Panacibacter ginsenosidivorans: one gene and its partner. The main gene of each other region encodes a partner of the protein of the gene in region 2 in a complex. Links are inferred from orthologs where the notes say so. Each region holds a gene or a part of one and is shown on either strand. Other genes may lie near its edges.

What was found. The genes of interacting proteins can lie anywhere in the genome.
Region 1: the proteins of tsaE (region 2) and tsaD are in contact, whole or in part, in a crystal structure (PDB 6N9A), measured with the Thermotoga maritima proteins. The link is inferred for Panacibacter ginsenosidivorans from one-to-one orthologs. Residues at the interface, in WP_004082108.1 of Thermotoga maritima: Leu37, Gly38, Lys46, Lys57, Val59, Lys60, Ser61, Thr63, Phe64, Thr65, Leu66, Met67, Val69, Pro71, Tyr82, Arg83, Leu84, Asp86, Asp88, Phe89, Asp93, Ile128, Asp130, Glu131, Arg134; in WP_004082750.1 of Thermotoga maritima: Cys10, Asp11, Arg49, His50, Leu82, Gly84, Gly135, Gly136, Glu154, Thr155, Leu156, Asp157, Asp158, Ser159, Glu162, Asp165, Lys166, Arg169, Leu170, Tyr175, Lys213, Thr214, Leu217, Tyr218, Gln221, Arg222, Asn324.

What each region holds. Positions count from the first base shown.
Region 1 is NZ_CP042435.1:5,000,257-5,003,740, forward strand. The notes cover bases 584-3,367. They hold tsaD (tRNA (adenosine(37)-N6)-threonylcarbamoyltransferase complex transferase subunit TsaD), read right to left. Parts: upstream 2,594-3,367; coding sequence 1,574-2,593; downstream 584-1,573. Other genes in these bases: eat (ethanolamine permease), read right to left, coding at 584-1,407; FRZ67_RS21190 (ABC transporter permease), read right to left, coding at 2,762-3,367. Also shown: more of eat, read right to left, coding at 70-583; more of FRZ67_RS21190, read right to left, coding at 3,368-3,484.
Region 2 is NZ_CP042435.1:1,518,047-1,522,131, forward strand. The notes cover bases 543-3,499. They hold tsaE (tRNA (adenosine(37)-N6)-threonylcarbamoyltransferase complex ATPase subunit type 1 TsaE), read right to left. Parts: upstream 2,250-3,499; coding sequence 1,836-2,249; downstream 543-1,835. Other genes in these bases: FRZ67_RS06285 (alanine dehydrogenase), read right to left, coding at 543-1,702; FRZ67_RS06295 (hypothetical protein), read right to left, coding at 2,307-2,591; FRZ67_RS06300 (T9SS type A sorting domain-containing protein), read right to left, coding at 3,197-3,499. Outside these bases: FRZ67_RS06280 (cupredoxin domain-containing protein), read right to left, coding at 1-93; more of FRZ67_RS06285, read right to left, coding at 488-542; more of FRZ67_RS06300, read right to left, coding at 3,500-4,085. UniProt on the Escherichia coli protein: Required for the formation of a threonylcarbamoyl group on adenosine at position 37 (t(6)A37) in tRNAs that read codons beginning with adenine.

The sequences.
Region 1 (3,484 bases), 3.5 Mb from region 2 along the record:
TGGTGAATTTTATTCTTCAGTACAAGAGTGCGACGCAACGAAAGTTTAATAGCAGCACCAAAGTCTGGTTCATAAAATTGTCTCTTCAACTGCTTCGAGTAATTCATCTTCTACAGGTTGTTTATGTTTTCCAAGCGCCACAAAGATCATTAACGCAATTGCAAGACCCGTAAAGAAAATCAGGCTCAAATAAAAATTGTACCAGATGATGGCGATCAAACAAACAAATGATAACGCTAACGCTATAATTGGAAACCATGGATACAAAGGTGTTTTGAAAGTTGCTGCATCATGCAGTTGCTTTTTCATCTTTAACAAACTCATCATGCTGGTGCAATACATAACAACTGCACCAAGCGCCGATATAATAATTACTTTATCTGTTGTGCCAGAGTAAAGAGAGATCAAACCAACAATACCGCCTGCAATAAGCGCCCAGTGCGGCGTTCGGAACTTTTTATTTACCACACTTAATGCAGTTGGAAGAAATCCACTTCTTGATAATGCAAAGATTTGTCTTGAATAACCAATGATCAATCCATGAAAAGAAGCAATCAATCCAAACAAGCCAATGCCTGCAAAAATTTTCGTCCAGCTGTTTGTTTTGCCCAGCACCATACTTATAGATTCCGGCAACGGATAATCAATCCTACTCAATGCTTGCCAATCACCGATACCACCTGAGAAGATCATAACGCCTAACGCAAGTATCACTAACGTTGCAATGCCAAGTATATATCCTTTGGGAATATTACGACGCGGTTCTGTTACTTCTTCTGCAACCATCGCCACGCCTTCAATGCCAAGATAGAACCAAACAGCAAATGGCAATGCAGCAAATATTCCCGCTACACCATAAGGCATATTGTTGCGCATAAAATTTCCTGTTTCAAAATGCGGGGCAACAATTCCAAGAAATATCAGTAATTCGATAACCGCAAGAATAGTAACGATCAAATTGAAAACCGCGGATTCCTTTATACCTAATAAGTTTATAAGTGTAAACACAACATAACAACCAACTGCAGTGTACATAACAGGAATACTATCGTTTAAAAAATGCACGTAGCTGCCCAACGCAAATGCAATGGCTGGTGGCGCAAACACAAACTCTATAAGTGTCGCATAGCCCGCAATCAATCCGCCTAATGGCCCGTATGCTTTGTATGCATAGGCAAATGGTCCCCCTGCATGCGGTATAGCAGTAGTAAGTTCAGTAAAACTAAAAATGAATGTGATATATAAAACAGTAACGAGTAATGTTGCAATTAAAAAACCCAAGGTACCTGCAACGCCCCAGCCATAGTTCCAGCCAAAATATTCTCCGGAGATAACAAGGCCAACTGCCAAGGCCCACAAATGCACTGGCTTCAGTACTTTTTTCAGTGCAGTAGTTTGCTTGCTCATGGGCTTGAAACTACTGATAAAATCGCTGGCCAAAAAATTTGAAGAGAAGTTTTTATGCTACAAACTGCAATATTGCTATGAAGCTTTGGTTGTGTCACTCACTTGTACGTTCTGTTCATTATGCAGCGTGGTGCAGTCATGCTGATTGAGCAAAAGAGCTCATTCTTTACCATTCAGCTCTTGCAGTCGGGCTTATATCAAGTGCAGCAAATTCTTTATTTAAATATTTATAGTAAGCAGTTATTGCGATCATGGCAGCATTATCAGTGCAATATTCAAATGCAGGAATAAATGTGCTCCAACCATTTTTATCACCGTTTTCTTTTAATTCCTTGCGCAAACCGCTGTTAGCACTTACACCGCCAGCAATGCAAACATTTTTTACGCCTGTTTGCTTAACTGCTTTCTTCAGTTTCTTTATTAAAATATTGATGATGGTATATTGAACAGATGCACAAAGATCATTGAGATTTTTTTCAATGAAACTTGCATCTTCTTTTTGTTGCGCCTGTAAAAAATATAAGACAGATGTTTTTAAACCACTAAAAGAAAAATTGAGCTCAGGTATTTGTGGTTCTGCAAATTTGAATGCAAGTGGGTTGCCCTGTTGTGCATATTTATCTATTAGTGGTCCGCCGGGATAAGGAAGACCCAGCAACTTAGCACTTTTATCAAATGCTTCTCCTGCAGCATCATCAATGGTTTCGCCGATAACTTTTAGGTCATAAGGAGAATTGGCGAGAACAATTTGTGTATGACCGCCACTTACTGTTAAACATAAAAATGGAAAACCCGGTTTAGGATCTGCAATAAGATTAGCCAAAACATGCGCCTGCATGTGATGCACGGCAATCAATGGTTTGTCTAGTGCCAATGCCAATGATTTGGCAAATTGTGTGCCTACCAATAAACTTCCAATCAATCCCGGCGCTTGTGTAAAAGCAACGGCATCAATATCGTGAATAGTGAATGGCGAATCATGAATTTCTGCAGCTTTCTTTATAGCAGCATCAACAACGGGTACAATATTCTGCATATGTGCACGGCTTGCTAACTCAGGAACCACGCCACCATACTTTTCGTGCACTGTTTGATTGGCAATAAAGTTGGAAAGAATTCTTCCATCAACACAAACAGAAGCAGAAGTTTCATCGCATGAAGATTCTATTGCAAGTATTGTAGCCATGTTTTTATAAGGCTGCAAATGTACTATCTATCATTTAAGAAAAGCATCATTCCTGTTCTGCAAATGAAAGGAATGCCCACTTGCTGTTTATTTTAATGTTTAAGAACCTTCTCCGTCGGTTTGCGACGCAACGAAGATGCCATGTAAAGCAAAAAGCCCGTAACTAAATTATTTACTACGGATAGCTACAACAGGATTCATTTTTGCAGCAATTGATGCAGGGATGATGCCCGACAACACACCAAGTATAAGGCAGATAATAAAAGCAAGTACCATTACATTGGTTGATATGACAATAGGAAAAGGAAGAATGCCACTAAGCACCAATGCAAGACCACCTACCATCAATAATCCTATCAGGCCACCGATGATGCAGAGAAAAGCGCTTTCCAGAAGGAACTCTAACAGTATCGTTTTTCTTTTGGCGCCAATCGCTTTCTTCAGCCCTATCTGGCTGGTTCTTTCTCTCACAGTTACAAACATAATATTGGCAACACCAAAACCACCTACCAATAAACTTAAAAAAGCAATCACAGCACCGCCAATATCTACCTGGCCAAAGAATCCGCTTAACTGTTGGCTAAATAGATTAATATCGTTAAGTGCAAAATTATCTTCCTGCTTCGGGCTAAGTCTGCGAGCCTGTCTCATAATACCTCTTAGCTCATCAATAAGTGCTGTGGTGGCGATATTATCTTTTCCGTTTACCATAATAAACGGTTGAGAAAAATTACCATTTACGTCATATACAGAAGCATAACTGCGATACGTAAGTATAACGCAATGGTCGTAATCGAAACCACCAACAAAGCTCTGACCTTGCTTTTCGATAACTCCTACTACATCAAATTTTTTGCCGTCGAATGTAACTTCTTTGTCAATTGCTCTTTC
Region 2 (4,085 bases):
CTGAAAATCTGAAACCTTTACCGTGATAATGGTTGCGTTGATAACAGAAAAACTGCATATTATAAATGCAGTAAAAAGGGTAAATTTTTTCATGATGTAAGTTTTTTTTAGATTTTATTAATGAGGCACAGAAAAAACAGGCTTGGATAAAAAACAGCATTGGCAACAACACTTACCGTAAAGAAATATTATTCTTATGTAGCGCTTAATTCTTTATTACAAATGCATTGCTTATTCGCTGAAATTAAAACAGTGGTTTTGCAGGGGACTTGGTTAGTTATGGTACTTTATAACTGGCTAATTATAAAGATTAGGAAATTTATAATTAATTATATCTCATAAAAAAATTATCCTGCTGAACAGGTAAAATCCAATGCTGAACAAGATTGTATGTGAAAAGGCTGAAGAGTATTATGAACGTACAAGTGTGCGACGCAACGAATGCATCAAAATATTTTCGTAAGCCTGGCTAAAAAAATGAAATGATTTATCTTCTGCTGGCAATAAGCAGGTTGAGGTCTGTAAATTTAAGATCAAAACGCTGGCTGATATAAAAATTGGTAAGGTGGCCTTTATACATATACACACCATGACGTAAATTAAAATTGTGCCAGACCATTTCGTCAAGACCTCCTTCGTCACTGGCATCTAGCAAAAGCGGCATTAAAACATTGCTGATAGCATGACTGGCAGTCCTTGCAAAACCACTGGGAATATTAGGGACGCAATAATGAATAACACCATGCTTTTCAAATGTAGGATGTTGATGTGTGGTTATCTCACTTGTTTCAAAACATCCGCCACGATCTATACTTACATCAATAATAATACTACCGGGGCGCATAGCCATTACCATTTCTTCTGTTACAACGATCGGGCTGCGGCCATTTTCATTGCTTAATGCACCTACTGCAACTTCGCAGGTCTTAAGTTGCTTTGCAAGAATGCGGGGCTCCATTACGCTGGTCCATACACGTACACCAAGATTATTCTGTAACCGTTTTAAACGGTAAACATTATTGTCAAATACTTTCACTGAGGCACCCATTGCTAATGCAGTTCTTGTTGCAAACTCGCCCACCACGCCGGCGCCGATAATAATAACTTTTGTTGGTGGTATGCCACTGATACCACCAAGTAATACGCCTTTGCCACTATTAGGGCTGCCAAGATACTGCCCTGCAATAAGCATCACAGCGCTTCCGGCAATTTCACTCATACTTCTAACGATAGGATAGGTGCCACTGTCGTCTTTTAAATTTTCAAAGCCAAGTGCAGTAATACGTTTTGCCATCATTTGCTCAATGATGTTTTTTTGTAGTATAGAAAGATGTATTGGCGAAATAATGGTTTGGTTCATTTGCAGGTGCGGAAGATCCTGCTCTATTACCGGTGCACTTTTAATTAATATGGGTGCTTTATAAACTTCTGCTTTATCATAAGCAATACGTGCACCCGCTTCACTGAAATCTTTATCACTGTATTTGCTGCCTTCACCTGCAGTTGTTTCAACAATCACTTCATGACCATTGTCAACCAAAACGCCCACGGCATCGGGTATAAGCGCTACACGGTTTTCCTGGAAAGCCGTTTCTTTGGGAATACCAATATGCAGACTTGCACGTTTTGATTTTATATCCAGTGTTTCTTCTAATGTTTCGTAACTGAAAGAGGTACTTACAATAGGTTTTGATGTAGCCATTGAAATGGTTTGTGTTTGCAGTGAAAGTAAAATTAAAGAATTTAACGATAGGAAATTTATAATACAGGCTGCGGTTTTTCAGGGGAGCACCTGTTGCGTCGCAAGCACTTTATCTTTCTAATCATTGGGCGGCCTAAGTTTCAGTGTACAGTCTTCTTGTATTATTATTAATCGTTTCAATGTGTATATGCAAGGTATCATCCGGCAGCAGACCAGCCGCTTTATCCGGCCATTCTATCAGGCTAAGATTGCCACTTAATAAACTGTCTTCAATACCCGCATTTATAGCCTCTTCTTCATCTTTTAGCCTGTACCAATCCATGTGATAAATAATTCCTGCAACAGGGCTTTTATATTCATTGATAATAGCAAATGTAGGGCTGCTTATTACGTCTTTTACTTCCAGCACATCACACAATGCATGCACAAAAGTTGTTTTACCTGCGCCCATTGCGCCATGAAATGCCCATATTTTTTTGGATTGATGTTGCTGCCAGCATTTTCCTGCTGCCACTTTTATTTCATTGAGGGTAAACACAATTTCCATCCTGCAAAGATGCTGCATAAACAGCAGAGAAGCAACCGCACAAAAGCAATAAAATTTTTATAACAGCGCTTTTACAATGATTTCCCATTCCTGTTGCAAAGTAACCTCAGGCCTTAGCCTGCCTGCTTTTCTGTACCAGTAATCTGCGTTCCCTATATCACCTTCTTTACGGTGCAGGTAAGCATGAACCCAACAGGCAGTGCTGTCTTCCAGGTTATCAACCATTCTATGGGCTTTGTGCCAGTTAGCGTTTCCATCATACCACATAGACTGCAGGTAAACAGAGATGCCTCGGGGCAGTTTGTTATCTTTTATACTTTGCTGAAAGATTTCGAATTGCATAGAAAGCTTTCTTCAAAAATAAGAAAACCACAGCCGAATCGGCCTTGAAGAGAAAAAGGCTTATGTATGCTTATAAAAATATTCAGTAAAAAAAGTGTGCCGTGAAAAATCACATCCATTTGTGTGAAAAATCACATCATCTTATGTGAAAAATCACCTTTTTTAAAAGTTGGAGCCGCTGTAGTATTGCACTGTCCTTTTTTCAATACCCAATCCCGAATTGTTATTATCTGGAAACACCGTTGCTGATCAGTGAAAAACACCATTTTTTAAACCACTGAAATTCCGATTTGCTTCACTCTGTTTTAAGTAAGCTATTACTTTATACTTTACGAACTTCAGATGATTATTCCAGCTTATTTTTCATGCTTAATCAGAAAGAACTGCGCCTGGTACACAGTCGATGAACCTGCTGAGGAGCACTATAAAATCACACAGGGAAGCAGCATAACTGCTGTTGCTCATTAGTTTATTGTTCAGTCTAAATAAATAATAAACACATTCAAAATCAATCATAAATAACGTCGTCAATAACACCTTGGTTAAAAAGAAAAAGAGCCATCTTTTTCTGATGGCCCTTGAAAGAAAGTATTTGTGTTTTATCCCTATCCTTTTGTCTTTATCACCTTTACAGTTTGTGTCTTTAAACCCTGCATTACTCTTACAATGTACATTCCGGAAGCAAAATTGTTTCCAAATTTATATGTGTCTGTAATACTGCCTTTTATCTGGTATAGTTTCTTGCCATACATATCCGCTACAACAATTTCTACTGGTTCATTGGAATTGCTTTGCATTACCAATGTAAATACTGATGTTGCAGGATTAGGCAGTATTTTCACATTTAGCTTTTCAGTTGTTGGATCAACAATCTTTGTACCTGTATAAGTTATAGAAGCAGCAGTGCTTGAAACAGAAGCCGGTGGCAAACAATCTGCGGTACACTTACCCAAAAAGTCGCCATGTGCAAGATGCTCTGCAACAGCATCCTCATCCACACAAATTGTTACACAAGGATTCTTTGCACTGCCGGTTTTATGGCAGAGCGTAACTTTCACTACTCCGCTCTTACCTCCAAAACACCGAACGTCGTCAGCATGTATATGCTTAGTACAGGTTGTTACACATCCATTTGCATCTGTAATGATAGCAGTGATATTTGCATCAGCAAGCAATGTTAACTTAACATATGCTGAGTCACCGGCAGCTGTAATTGTTTTAGTAGAAACAGGACTAGGTCCGTGCGTAGAATCAGGATATAAAGGACAGCTGGTACCAATTGTATTTACACCGGCGCTGCCTATCCAGTTTTCATCTCCGGCATCATTAATTTGGTTGCATTTCAGCGCTCGGTTCATAGTGATAACTACAGTGTAAGGCCCTGTACCACCAGATGGTTTAACGCTGAACACGGTTGTTTGATCTCCGGTGTAACCGTAATAAAGATCTGTATTACTAAGATTACAAGTTGCCGTTAATGCCGTTGGCTGAGTG